Regions from separate parts of the Mycobacterium kansasii ATCC 12478 genome, predicted to be linked through region 1. Evidence: riboswitches for the same ligand, from Rfam matches in the RefSeq annotation. Region 1 holds a riboswitch; the other holds the start of a gene.
What was found. Region 1 has a riboswitch for cobalamin ahead of metE (5-methyltetrahydropteroyltriglutamate--homocysteine S-methyltransferase). Riboswitches for the same ligand answer to the same signal wherever they lie in the genome.
Positions count from the first base shown of each region.

Region 2: another riboswitch for cobalamin. It lies ahead of MKAN_RS19515 (PPE family protein); the one in region 1 lies ahead of metE (5-methyltetrahydropteroyltriglutamate--homocysteine S-methyltransferase).

Region 1 covers NC_022663.1:1,738,481-1,745,538, reverse strand. The annotation lists gene metE (5-methyltetrahydropteroyltriglutamate--homocysteine S-methyltransferase) at 1-1,807, opposite strand, end outside; cobalamin riboswitch at 1,933-2,129, opposite strand; gene MKAN_RS07370 (SDR family oxidoreductase) at 2,221-3,063, opposite strand; gene MKAN_RS07365 (TetR/AcrR family transcriptional regulator) at 3,169-4,482, opposite strand; gene MKAN_RS07360 (PPE family protein) at 4,996-6,162, shown strand; gene MKAN_RS07355 (PE family protein) at 6,268-7,058, opposite strand, start outside.
Region 2 covers NC_022663.1:4,458,026-4,465,083, forward strand. The annotation lists gene MKAN_RS19500 (SDR family oxidoreductase) at 1-849, opposite strand, end outside; gene MKAN_RS19505 (histidine phosphatase family protein) at 891-1,616, opposite strand; gene MKAN_RS19510 (MaoC family dehydratase) at 1,711-2,589, shown strand; cobalamin riboswitch at 2,888-3,068, shown strand; gene MKAN_RS19515 (PPE family protein) at 3,382-5,085, shown strand; gene MKAN_RS19520 (bifunctional adenosylcobinamide kinase/adenosylcobinamide-phosphate guanylyltransferase) at 5,261-5,785, shown strand; gene MKAN_RS19525 (APC family permease) at 6,062-7,058, opposite strand, start outside.

The sequences.
Region 1 (7,058 bases):
CCTGGATGACCGCGATCCCGGCGGCCTGCAGGTCCACTGTCTCATCGCGGATCGCCAGCGCCACCTGGTTGGCGGTCTCGGCCAGTGGTTGGTCGTCGCGCACGAACGACCACGCCAAGATCGTCACCGGACCGGTCAGCATGCCCTTGACCGGCTTGTCGGTCAGAGACTGCGCGTAGGTGATCCAGTCGACCGTCATCGGGTGCGGTCGCGCCACGTCGCCGTAGAGGATCGGCGGGCGCACGCAGCGGCTGCCGTAGGACTGCACCCAGCCGTTCTGGGTGGCGAAGAACCCCTGCAGCTGCTCGGCGAAGTACTGCACCATGTCGTTACGCTCCGGCTCACCGTGCACCAGCACATCCAGCCCGAGCTGCTCCTGCAACGAGATGACGTCGGCGATCTCGGTCTTCATCCGGCGGACGTACTCGGCCTCGTCGATCTCGCCGGATCGAAAAGCCGCGCGCGCCTTGCGAATCGCCGCGGTCTGCGGATAGGAGCCGATGGTGGTGGTCGGCAGCGCCGGCAGGTGCAGGCGTGCATCCTGGCTGGCGCGACGCGCGGCCGCGTCACCCCGGTGGGCGCCCGACGCCACAATCGAGTCGATGCGGGCCCGAACCTGCCCGTTGCGCAGGCGCGGATCCCTCCGGCGCGACGCCACCGCCGCATTGGACGCCGCGATCTCCTCGGCGACCGCGTCACGCCCGTCGCGCAGGGCCCGCGCGAGCACGACGACCTCGCGCACCTTCTCCGCGCCGAACGCCAGCCAGCTGCGCAAGTTGTCGTCCAACTCGGTTTCCGGCTCCAGCGAATACGGCACGTGCATGGTGGAACACGACGTCGAAACCGCAACCGTGGCCGCCGAACCCAGCAACGTCGCCAGCCGGCCCAGTGCCGCCTCCAGGTCGGTGCGCCAGACGTTACGGCCGTCGACGACGCCGGCCACCAGCGTTTTGCCGGCCAGCTCGGGCACCCCGGCCACCGCGGTGCGCGCACCGGCCACCAGGTCCACTCCGATGGCTTCCACCGGCGTGCGGGCCAGCGCCGGCAGTGCGGCGCCGGGATCACCAAAATAGGTGGCGACGTGGATGGCGGGCCGGTTGCTCAGCGACCCCAGCGCCGTGTACATCCGCTCGGCCAGCGCCGGCGCGTCGGGGCAGATGTCGGTCACCAGCGCGGGCTCGTCGAGTTGTACCCACCGGGCGCCCTCGCCGGCCAGCAGGGACAGCAGTTCGGCGTAGATCGGAACCAGCTCCTGGAGCCGTTCGATCGGTGGGGCGGCACCGTCGACGGCCTTGCTCAGCAACAGGAAGGTGACCGGCCCGATGATCAGCGGACGCGCCGGAATACCGAGCTCCTGTGCCTCTTTGAGCTCGGCGAGCACCTTGTCGGGGTTCAGCGTGAACGTGGTCGACGGCCCGATCTCCGGAACCAGGTAGTGGTAGTTGGTGTCGAACCACTTGGTCATCTCCAGCGGCGCGACGTCGGCGTTGCCTCGCGCGGCGGCGAAGTAGCGGTCCAACCCGTCGGAGATCCCGCTCACCCGGGCCGGCAGCGCACCGAGCAGCACCGCGGTGTCGAGCATCTGGTCGTAATAGGAGAAGGTGTTGATCGGCACCGAGTCCAGGCCGGCGGCGGCCAGATCGGTCCAGGTGCCACGGCGCAAGGTGGCGGCGACGGACTCCAACTCGGATCGGCTGGTGCGTCCGGCCCAGTACCCCTCGGTCGCTCGCTTGAGCTCACGGCGGGGGCCGATGCGGGGGGAGCCGGTGATGGTGGCGGTGAACTTCTGAGAACTATGAGCGGTCACGACGTGTCCTTTACTCGACGGTGTGGTCACCGCCCGCGGACGTGCAGCCGAATCCGGTTGCGGTGCAACACCGTAACCGGTACGGCCAAACGCCCACTCCACGAGGCGATGACCCGCCGGACGCGGCGCGCCCGGCACGGCTGGCAGGTCTTCGGACTCGCAGGCGCGCACCGGTGGTGGTGCTCCTAATGGCCGTCGCTTCCCAGTCGTGCGACCAGTGCTGTTGACGGCGGTCGTTCCTGCATACCGCTGCGGGACAGTTCCGGATTCCCACCGGATTCCCTCTCGCGGGGCATCGCTAACCTGCCTCGCTCGATGCCGGCGCCGCATTGCTGCGACGACGGCAGACCAGCTGCGTGGTCCAGGTTACGCTGCGGCCCGGCCCGGTGGATCGGCTGCCAGGGCTGCGGCGGCTAGGGCATCGGGACGCGGCCCATGATCAGGTCGAGGATCGGTTTGCCCGGCGGGTAGGCGCCGGTGAGCGACGCCATGGTGTGCCCGTAGTCCACCAGCAACGTGATACCGCTGATCCCGAAGGCGGCCGCGCTGTTGAGGAACACCATGACGTCGCCCATCTGCTCGGGAGTGTGCACCTTGGAGCCGGTCTCGTCACGGTAGTCCTGCGCGTAGCTGAGCCACAGGTCCGCGTTGGCCTGGGCCAACGGGGTGTCGGTGGGCCCGGGGCAGATGGCGTTGATCCGTATCCCCTTCTTCAGCAGGGGATAGGCCTGCATCGCCACATAGGCGTTGACCGCCTTCTTGCTGAAGCCGTAGTGGATGATGCCCTCGGCCTCGTGCGCGGCAACCCAGTCCTGGGCCGCCGCGTAGTCGGGCGTGGCCAGGAACTCCTGCAGGCGCGGCAGGTCGTTGTCCCATCCCATGCCGGCGACCGAGGAGATGAAACAGATCGCCGAGCCGGACGGCAGCAGGTCGTTGTCCAGCAGCCGCTGGATCAGATGGCGATGGCCGATGAAGTTGATCTTCATCAGCTCCGGGCCTTCGGCCACCCCCGCTGCGGAGAACACCGCGTGGACCGGTCCACCGAGTTGCCCGATCGCCGAGTCGATCGATGCCGGGTCTCGCAAGTCGACCTGCAGCGACTGGGCGACGTCAAGGGTCACCGGCGCGTAGTCCATGACGGTGACGTCGGCGCCGAGTTCGGTTGCCGCCCTGGCCGCCGCGGCGCCCATGCCCGTCGCGCCGCCGACAACTAACGCCCGCTTGCCGTCGTAGCGCAGCCGATCCAGAACAGTCATGGAGATCCCTTCCCCGCGGGCCCTACGTATTCGCCGCTTACCTGCCCCACTCTAGGGAGAACATATTTTTGGTTCAATACTTTCAAACCGCGGACACAACTGGCGTCACGGCTCGCCGCGTACCGCGGCGCCGCGTAACACCGTGTCACGGGCATGAATTAGGGCGGCCCGCGGGCCGACGGCGCGAAGGATGTTCTCCGGTATCCACTGCAAGGCGATGACGGATCGTGCCAGCATCGCCAGGGACGGGGTTTCGATCCGTATCTCGTCGGAGCGGAAACCTTCGGAGAGTAGTGATTTCAGCTGCCGCAGCCGGGTGGCATACAGCCACCCCGGGTTGGGGGTGTTTGGCGGTGACTGCCGCATCCAGGCGAGCTGTATCCGGAATTCGTCGGAAAACTGATCCAGCGCATTGATATTGATCCAGCTCAGCGCGTCCAGCTTTTCGATCGGCGTGGCATCCGAGCGCAGTACGCTGACCCAGCCGGCCTCGACCTTCTGGCCGAAGGAGCGCATGATCGAAGCCAGGAGTTCGTCCTTGGATCCGATCACCCGATAGACCGTGCCGGTGCCCATACCGGCCGCAGAAGCGATGTCTCTGATCGTGGTGACTTCATATCCCCGGCGCCCGAACTCGGTTCGGGCTACGGCACGGACGCGGGCTGCTTTGTCGCCGGGGTCGGCGTCCTTGTCGTCGGTCCATGTCGCGATGGCGTCGTTGGCGGCCGCCAAGGCGCTTGATCCGTCCAGCTCCGGATCATCCGGGGGTCGGGTTGCCAACCCCTGCAGGATGATTCGGCACATCAGCCGGGCGACCTGGTCGGCTGAGGCGTGGTGCCGGATCACGTCGAGCCCCACCTGCAGCATGGTCTGGCAGATGCGGTCGGCCAACGTCGGAAGATCCATTTCCGGTTTGATGTAGCCGCTCCACCTGGCGGCGCGCAGCGTCTGCACCATCGCCTCGTGCAGCGCCGCGGGCCGCTGCTGGGTGAGCTTCATCAGTTCGGGATCCGCACTCGGTCCCTCGTAGAACGACATCTGCAGGGCTGCTTGGTGCGCTACCGCACAGTTGGCGATCGCCGATCCCAACTCGGTGATCTTCTCGGCCACCGGCCGCGAGTCCGGTTCGTCCAGTTTCTGCTGCGCGGTTAGGCCGACGCGATTCAGATCGTTTTGATAGCGGCGGATCAGTTCGATCAGGATCGCTTCTTTGGACTCGAAGTGGTGATAGAGGCTGCCCGGCAGAATGCCTGCCGCTTCGGCGATTTCCTGCAGCGACGTTCGCAATCCCGACGACGCGATCAACGACGCCGCGGTCTGCAGAATCTCGGCCCGGCGCGTCCGGGAGTCGTCGGCGACGGCTTCGTCGGGGCGATCTACCGGCTGGCGGCCTTTTGCCAACGTGTTGGCTTTTGCCATAGCTACCGGGACGCACGTCCGGAGGACCGCGGCTTGGCAGACAGCGGCTTGGCAAACCTACGCACTCGCCCTCCCGCCGAACCAAATCTTTGTTGTTGAAGACTATCAGACCGTAGACCGGTCGACGCGCTGCTGGAGGTGGTTGACAGGCCGATTCTAAAACGGGTTGTTCCGGCTGGCCGCGGATTGGCATCGGGCGGCTCCCGCGAAGCCTCACCCGTTGCGGCCCGGCGCGCGGCGCATCCGCCGGGAGGGGGCTACGTGCCGGCCGGCCCGCCCGGCGATGTGGCCCAACTGCCGGCCCTTTATAGGTGATTGACAGGTGGCTTTGAGGATATTGGCAGGAAGGTTTGGTGCGAAAGCCCTGATTTTCTGCGTCGCACCGCCTTAGCATTCGGCCGTGGCGCAAATAGTCGCACGAGGTGACTGTTGCTGCGGGTGCGTGTCGTAGTGAAGGCAGTCGGCGGGAGTGGATGTCCGAGCCGTTAATACGGCCGGAGGTTTGGGGTTGGCATGATTCCTGAGTTTGCGTGGTTGCCGCCGGAGGTCAACTCGGCACGAATTTTCGCCGGTGCGGGATCGGGTCCGCTGCACACGGCGGCTTCGGCGTGGGAGAGCCTGGCTGCGGATCTGCGGGCGTCGGCGGCATCGTTTGATTCGGTGGTCAGCGGGTTGGCGGCCGGGCCGTGGTCGGGGCCGGCCTCGGTGTCGATGGCGGCGGCGGCGACACCGTACGTGGGGTGGTTGAGTGGGGCCGCGGGGGAGGCCGAGTCGGCCGCCGTTCAGGCGCGCGCGGCGGCGACCGTTTTCGAGGCGGCATTGTCGGCCACGGTGCATCCGGCGGCGGTGACCGCCAATCGGGTGTCGGTGCTGTCGTTGGTGGCGACAAATTTCTTGGGGCAGAACACCCCGGCGATCGCGGCCGCCGAGGGCGATTACCTCGAGATGTGGGCTCAGGACGTGGCCGCGATGGTGGGGTATCAAGCCGGAGCGACGTCGGTGGCGTCGACGCTGACGCCGTTCAGCCTGCCGCCGCTGACGATGGCGGGGTTGGCCGGGCTGGCATCGCAGGCCGCCTCGGGTGTCACGGCGATAGCGTCGTCGGCGGGCGCCGCGATAGCCACACCGGTGCAGGGAATCGTGTCGGCGGCTCCGTCCGCACTCTCGATGCTGCAGTCTTTGCCGTTGTCGTCGTTCATGTATCCGGTGAGCATGGCCATTTCGCCGTTGATGAGCGTGCTGACCAATGCGGCGCGCACTCCGGCCGCGGGGTTGGCCGGTGCCACGGCCGGCGGAGCGGCGGCAGGCGAGCCGAAGTTCGTGGGCGCCGCTCATCCTGGGACCAAGCCGTTTGCCGGCGGCGGGCTGGGTTCGGCGATGTCGGCGGGTCTGGGTAAGGCCCGGATGGTGGGGACGATGTCGGTTCCGCCGACGTGGCAGGGGTCGACGCCGACGCGGATGGCGAGTTCGCCGTTATCGGGCTTGGGTGCTGCAGGCATGGCCAATCCCGCGGAGCTGACCGGAGCGGCGCGGCCCGCCGGGATGCCGATGATGCCGATGCCGATGGGCATGGGCGGTGCCGGCGCCGGGATGCCCGGCGGCATGATGGGCCGCGGTGGAGCGGGCGGGAATCCGGTGCAGTCGCGGCCCAGCGTGATTCCGCGGACCGGGATCGGATAGGCCCGGATCGGGACGGCCGAGCGGCCCGCGGCTTTCGGAGGGGCAGTGCGGCCGGAGCCAATTCGAGAAGCAGCATGCCGCCGTCGCCGACGACGTCAGGACACGTTACTGATCAACGGAGTTGGTTGTCGCGCGGGCGCGTGCCCCGGCAAAGCCGGGTTGGCCTACCAGCTTCCCGCCCGAACCGCCGGCGCCGCCAGTGCCGGTCCAGTGCCCCGTCCCGCCATTACCACCGTTACCGCCGTTGCCGATCATCGAGGCATTCCCGCCGTTACCGCCGTTTCCGCCGCTGATATAGCCGCCGCCGCCGTTACCGCCGTTGCCGCCGTCGCCGATCAGTCCGGCGTTGCCGCCGTTGCCGCCTGCTCCGCCGTTGCCGCTCAACCCGATTCCGCCACCGCCGCCGGCGCCGCCCGATCCGAAGAAATGGCCCGCGTTGCCGCCGGCCCCACCGTCACCGCCGTTGGCGATGCCCTGGCCACCGGCGCCGCCGGCGCCGCCGTTACCCGAAAACCAGGCTCCGCTGCCGCCGTCGCCGCCGCTACCACCGTTGGTGGTGCCGCCCACTCCGCCGGTCCCACCATTGCCGCCGTCACCGGCGAGCCAGCCGGCGTTGCCGCCCGCGCCACCGCTGCCTCCGTTGTTGTTGCCGTATCCGCCGGTGCCGCCGTCACCGCCGTTTCCGGAGAGCAAACCGGCATTGCCGCCGGCCCCACCGTTTCCCCCGTTGTTGACGGCGCCGGCGCCACCGGTTCCGCCGTCGCCACCGTTACCGGAAAGCCACCCGCCGTTGCCTCCGGATCCGCCCTGGCCGCCCGAGCCGGAGGTTCCCGCCACTCCGCCGGCACCTCCGGCGCCCCCCGATCCGGCAAGCCACGCGTTGCCGCCGGCCCCGC
Region 2 (7,058 bases), 2.7 Mb from region 1:
CACCGGGGCGGCCACCGAACGCGGCAGCGACCCGCGCAGCGGCGGCAGCCCGGCGGCCGGGGCAACGCCGCGGTAAATGCCGCGCAGGCCAATGGTTTTCGAGGCGGTCAGGTGGAACGTCCGCCCGTCGCGACCCTCGGCATGCATGAGCGCCACGAACGCGCCGGCAACGTAGTCGACGGGGACGATGTTGGTGCGCGCGGTATCTGGTAACAGGATCGGCGTCAGCTTGGGCAGCACCGCCAACTTGGCCAGCAGCCCGAACAAGTGGTACACCCCGTCAGCCTTGTCCATTTCGCCGGTGCGCGAATCGCCCATCACCACGGCCGGACGGTAGATGCGGTAACGCAGTCCGGGCGCCGCGCGCACCAGCCGCTCGGCTTCGAATTTCGTTCGGTGATACGGCGTCGGCAGCTGCTGGCCGACGTCGAAGTCGTCCTCGGTGTACTCGCCGGCGAAGTCGCCGGCCACCGCGATCGACGACATGTGATGCAAGGTCGCGTCCAGCCGCCGCGCCAATTCGACGACGGCCCGGGTGCCCGCCACGTTGACGGCGCGCTGCTCGGCCTCGCCGGCGGTGATGGCGGTGCTGTGGCTGATCGCCGCGCAGTGCACGACATGGTCCACCCGGCCCAGTTCGTCGAGCGTCTCATCGCTCAGCGCTAGCTCCGGAAGTTCGCCGACCAGCGGCTTGGCGCGCTCACCCCACTCGGCCGCCAGGCGTTCGAAACGCCCCAGCGACTGACGGCGGACCAGCACCCACACCTGGGCGTCGGACCGGGTATCGAGCAGCCGAGAGACGACACGGCGACCAATAAACCCGGTACCGCCGGTAACGACATATCGCATGCAGCCCATCGTGGTGGCTGGCGGCCGCACCCGTCAACCAGTCAGGTGAAGTTGCGGATGCCGTCCCAGTCCACCAGCTTCCACCCGTCGATCGGGTTGCCGGTGACCACGACCCGACCGATATTGGGCAGCGGATGGTTGTTCAACAGGTTGAGCTTGGGGTTCTTCACGTTCATCAGCGTCCACACCATGATCGCCGTGCCCTGGGAGAACACCACCGGCTTGTTGTGGCCGCTGTCGTAGATCTTGCGGACGGCACTGCTGAACTGGCTGTTGAATTGGTCGCCGGTGATCGACCCCGGGATGCTGTGCGTGGCATCGCCGTTGATCCAACCCATAGGCGCCAGCAGATACGTCGAGTTGGCCCTTGATTCGGGTTCGCCGTTGTACCAGCCGGCATTGATGGACTGCAGATCGGTAATGATCTCGACCTGCTTGCCCAGTTCGCCTGCCAACGGTGCGGCGGTCTGCTGGGCTTCGGCCATCGGCGAGGAGTAGATGCTGTCGAATTCGTTGTGCGCAACTTGATGGGCGAGCTGCTGGGCTTGTCCCTTGCCGTCGGCGGTGAGCCCGGTGCCGGGCACCTCGGTGTTGATCACTCCGTCGGCGTTGGCCTGCGATTGGGCGTTGCGGATGAAGGTCACGGTGATGTTGCGGGCCTGCGTGCCTCCGCCGCCGCAGGCGCCGACGATCATGACCGAGGCGAGCACAGCTAGGACGTTGGAGGTTTTCCAGGTCATCTTCCAGATCATGGTGCGCTTGGCCATGGCGATAGCCTGCCCTGCGGATGCCGTCGCTGGGAAGGGTTTGCGATGGTTGACTGCAGAAAAAGCTTCGATTTGGAATCGAGAGGAGACTCGCATGGCCATTGATCCCGGTGCCGTCGGTGCGGTGACCGAGCCGATGTTGTTCGAATGGACCGACCGCGAAACGCTGCTCTACGCGCTGGGAGTGGGTGCCGGGACCGAGGACCTGTCGTTCACGACGGAGAACAGCCACGGTATTGCCCAGCAGGTGCTGCCGACCTACGCGGTGATCTGCTGCCCGGCCTTTGGGGCGGCGGGCAAGGTGGGAAAGTTCAACTGGGCCAGGCTGTTACACGGCTCGCAGACCGTGCGGCTGCATGCGCCGCTGCCGCCAGCCGGAAAGTTGTCGGTGGTCTCCGAAGTCGCCGACATCCAGGACAAGGGTGAAGGCAAGAACGCCATCATCATGTTGCGCGGCCGTGGTAGCGACCCGGACAGCGGCGCGCTGGTCGCCGAAACACTGACCACCCTGGTGATCCGCGGCGAGGGCGGCTTCGGGGGAGAGCCGGGTCAGCGGCCGGTCGCCCCGGAATTCCCCGACCGTGAGCCCGACGCCCGGGTCGCCCTGCCCACGCGTGAGGATCAAGCGCTGATCTACCGGCTCTCCGGCGACCGCAACCCGTTGCACAGCGACCCGTGGTTTGCCCGGGAGATGGCCGGCTTTCCCAAACCAATCCTGCACGGGCTGTGCACCTACGGCGTGTCCGGACGCGCGCTGGTCGCCGAACTCGGCGGCGGCGTGGCCGCCAACATCACGTCGATCGCGGCGCGGTTCACCTCGCCGGTGTTCCCCGGCGAGACGCTGACCACGCTGATCTGGCGCACCGAGCCGGGCAAGGCGGTGTATCGAACGGAGGCGTCCGGGCTGGCCGGCTCCGACGGCTCCGAGGCGCGAGTGGTGCTCGACGACGGCGCGGTGGAGTACGTGGTTTAGCCGGCGCGGGTGTTGATAGGCGAAAGTGCCTGTCCCGCAGCTCTTGAGCGCCGTAGTTGCCGCTGGCCATCCGCTCGCACTCATCTGCTACGACGCCGCCGTTGAGATCGCTGCCGAAGTACTCGCGTTCGAGCATCGGTGGGTGGTACATCGAGGCGGCGTCCACTGGTGCCGTGCCATCAGGCGGGGAAACGCCTTGGGCTGGACCCAGTTTGGTGGATAGGTAAAGGCGCAGCCGGTGAATGTCACTGGATTGGACTTGTGGGGTAGTGACAGACCGGTTACCGGTGGCGACGGTGCCGCCGGGGTGCGATGATGTTGCGCGTAAGGCGATGACGAATGCAGGAAGCCGGTGCGAAACCGGCGCGGTCCCGCCACTGTAATCGGGGAGCGAACCTCATCGGCCACGGCCAAAGGCTGGAAGGCGAGGCGAGCGGCGATCCGAGAGCCAGGAGACTCGCGTCATCGTGCCCGGCGAACCTGGGGCGGTGTACCCCGGAGAGAGCGAACCGTCATGACGCATCCGAATTTCCGGCCGCCTGGCTTCCGCCATCCTCGTCCAAACGCTGATCGGGTGCCGGTGGTGCACTGCGCACGCCGGTTTGGCACCGCCGATCACAGTGTCGGTCGCCGCCGCCGCCGGCGTCTCGCGCTTGCAAGCATGACGTCGCGGCAGGTAGGGGCGTCGAAGTGCCGGCAGCACGGCGTCCCCACCGTCGGTGAGGCGGACAGCCGCGCTGCTGCTGTGCGCCCGCTGATCAGCCGGTCGGTGCATGCACTCGCGGGCGGCCGGTGATGAGCGCCATCTGGTTGGCTGCACCCCCGGAAGTGCATTCGGCGCTGCTCAGCAGCGGCCCCGGCCCGGGTCCGTTGCTGGAGTCGGCGGCAGCGTGGGATTCGTTGAGCGTTGCCTACGCCGAGACGGCAGACGAGCTGGCCGCGGTAGTGGCCGGGGCGCAGGCGGACAGCTGGGGAGGCCTGAGCGCCGAAGAATATGTGGCCGCCCATGTCCCTTACCTTGCTTGGCTGACGCAGGCCAGCACCGACAGCGCGGCGATGGCCGCTCACCAGCAAACCGCGGCTACCGCATACGCCGCCGCAGTGGCTGCGATGCCAACGTTGGCTGAGTTGGCTGCCAACCATGCCGCGCACGCAGTATTGACGGCGACAAATTTCTTTGGCATCAACACAATCTCGATCGCGCTCAACGAGGCCGACTATGTACGGATGTGGGTACAGGCCGCCGCCGTAATGGGCACCTATCACGCGGTCTCAACCGCGGCTGTTGTCGCCGCACCGCAGGCCGCGCCGGCGCCGCCGATCATGAAAGCCGACGCGGAGCTGGCCAGGGCCGCTGCGGCGGGACTGTCGAGTTCGGACCCGCTGCACCAGTTCGAGCAATGGCTGTGGCAGATGTATACCACCTTCTACAACAATGTCATTCAGCCGTTCGTCGATTGGCTGGCGAATCTGCCGTTCTTCCAAACGATGTTTGCGGGGATCGACCCTTACCTGGTCATCCTCGGCAACCCGCTTACCTATCTGAGCCCGTTGAACATCGCGTTCGCGCTTGGCTACCCGATGGATATCGGCACATATGTGGCACTGTTGTCACAAACCTTCACGTTCATCGGGGCAGATCTCGCCGCGGCCTTCGCTACGGGTAACCCGGTGACGATCGGTTTCACCATTTTATTCACCGCTGTCGAAGCCATCGGCACGGTCATCACCGACACGATTGCGCTGCTCAAGACGCTGTTGGAGCAGACTGCGGTGCTGCTCACGGCTGTGGTGCCGCTGCTGACTGCCCCATTGTTACCGATTGCGGCCGGCGCTGTGCTGGCACCGATCGGTGTCAAAGGGCTGGCGGCAGTGGCTGCGGTGCCGCCACCGCCCCCGCCCGTCACACCCACCACGCCGCCCCTTGCGGCCCTCAGCACGAGCGCCCCGACCTCGGCCACAACCCCGATTCAGGCGCCCGTGGAGGTGACCGCTCAGGCGCCCACCCCCGGACCACCGCCGCCGGCTCCCACGGCCCCACCGGTGAGCGATGCGGCGCTGGGTGGGGGGATGGACAACTTCGGGTACCTGATGGGTGGCCTGAGCGCGGATGCCAGAAGGCCCACAAGCGCCAGTTCCCGAAAGAAGGCACCAGAACCCGACACCGCCGAGGCCCCGGCGGTAACGGCCACACCTCAGGAAAAACCTCGACCGCAGTGGCGTAGCCGGGTGAAAGCCAAACGGCTCGGCCGCGGTTATGAATACCTGGATTTGGGCCCGGACGCCGACGATCCGAGCGAGCTGACGACCTCGGCGGCACCGGAGCAGGGAGCAGCGCCTCTGGGGTTCGCCGGAACCACGCACCGAGCCCGTCCCAGACCAGTCGCAGGTTTGACCACGCTCCCCGACGATATGTCGCCCGGCAGCCCACGCGTGCCGATGTTGCCAGACACGTGGGGCGTCGACTCGGCGCTGCCCCACGACTCACCGTCGTAGGGAACGATGATCTGATGTCTCGACGGGGCAGCGTGACCGCCGTCATTGCGAGGCTTCCGAACACCGCGAAAAGGTGCAGCCATCGACGGTCACAGAGCACGCGAGTCCACCAGCACACCGGCTGCCCCGGCGGTCATCATCGGTTGCGCGCGAACGAGGTGCTTACGATGACGCGATGCGGATACTGGTCACTGGCGGCGTCCGCTCGGGAAAGTCCATGCATGCCGAGGCGTTGTTGGCCAATGCCATAGAGGCTGTCTACGTCGCTCCGGGCCGCCGCGCCGATGGCCGCGACCCGGATTGGGATTCCCGGGTCGCACTACACCGCGCTCGTCGCCCGCCGACCTGGCTGACGATCGAAACCGCGGACGTCGCAACGGCTTTGTCCAACATCCGGTGTCCCGTCCTGGTGGACTGCCTGGGCACTTGGCTAACGGCTCTCATGGATCGGGAGGCGTTGTGGAATACTACGACCGCCGAGGCCTACGCTGCGGTCGAGGAACGACTGGACGAGTTGTGCGCGGCACTGGCCGAGCTGGCCGATGCGGTCGTGGTGACGAATGAGGTCGGCTTAGGTGTGGTACCCGCCCATCGTTCGGGGATGATGTTCCGCGATCTGCTGGGCACGATCAACCAACGGGTGGCAAACGTTTGCGACGAGGTGCACCTGCTCATCGCGGGTCGCGTTCTCAAGCTGTGAATCACTACCAGCAGCTGCCGGCGAGCGGTGACGTCGAGCCCGCGACGCTCGATTTCGTCGATCTACCCGAGCCGCTAGAACTCGATGCGGGCGTCGAGTGCCTTGGCGGGTATGCTATTTGCCCCGCTCTCAACGAGAAACCAAGGTGCGCAACTACTCTACTGCTGACGGGCGGCAATAGCGAACACCCCGCCCGCGTGGCGGCTGATGTGGCTGATGGGAAAGTCGCAGTCGCGTCCTGCGCCTTGGGGCGCTGGATCAGCGCCGTCCCGGTACCTAGCGATCGCAGGTTCGGTAGTAGTGCAGATAGGCGATCGCCGGCACTACCAAGAACGTGATCACCATCAACGCGATCGAGAAATAGTTGGCGCCACCCTGCGGTGTGGCGAAGATGGTCCGGTAGTCGAAGGACACCGCCAACGCCACCGAGACGGTAACGGCAGCTATCGGTAACACCTTGTCGGTCAACGGGTTTCGCTTCGCCGTCGCGTGGCTGCCGGCGGTGTCCCGAGCCAGGGCGACCAGAGCGACCGGGACGATGATGAACTGGATGAACCGTGCGATCACCGCAAGCCCGATCAGGTTCACGCTGTCAAACCGAAGTGCCAGTGGGAAAGCCAAGGCCAACGATGCAGTGATCGCGAACGCGATCATCGGGACGCCGAATCGGTTCTGTGTCGATAATCGTGCCGGCAGGATCCGGGTGTCCGACAGCGCTGTCCACACCCGCGGCGCACCGAACGAGGCGGCTACGTTGATGCCGAACATCGAGATTAGGGCGCCGAGAACGACGGTCGTGCGCAACGGACCGTCGTCGATGGCCGCCGCCAACCGCACCGTGGCGTCGGATTCGAAAACCTTGTCCGATCCCAGCAGCATCGCCACCGCGACAGCAAGCACGTAGACGGCGCCGACACCGAGGATCGCGACCGGTATGGCCTTCGGCAGCGTCCGCTCCGGCTCGTACATCTCTTCGGCGGCGTTGGCGATCGATTCGAAACCGGTAAATGCGTATAACGCCGCGATGGTGGCAAGGATCAATCCCGAGACGGCACCGTGCGCGAGCTGAATCCCACCGAACAGCGCATAGGGGGCCGGTTGGTAAACGCCTGACGCACTTGCCGTTCCGTAATGGCTCGGGTGATGTGTGACGAGGAGCCACAGGCCGCCGACGATGAAGACGGACAGCGCCGAAACCTTGCCTATCGTCGAGGTCCCGTTTGCCCATTTGATTGCCCGGTTACCGAAAATATTGATGACCAACAGCACGACG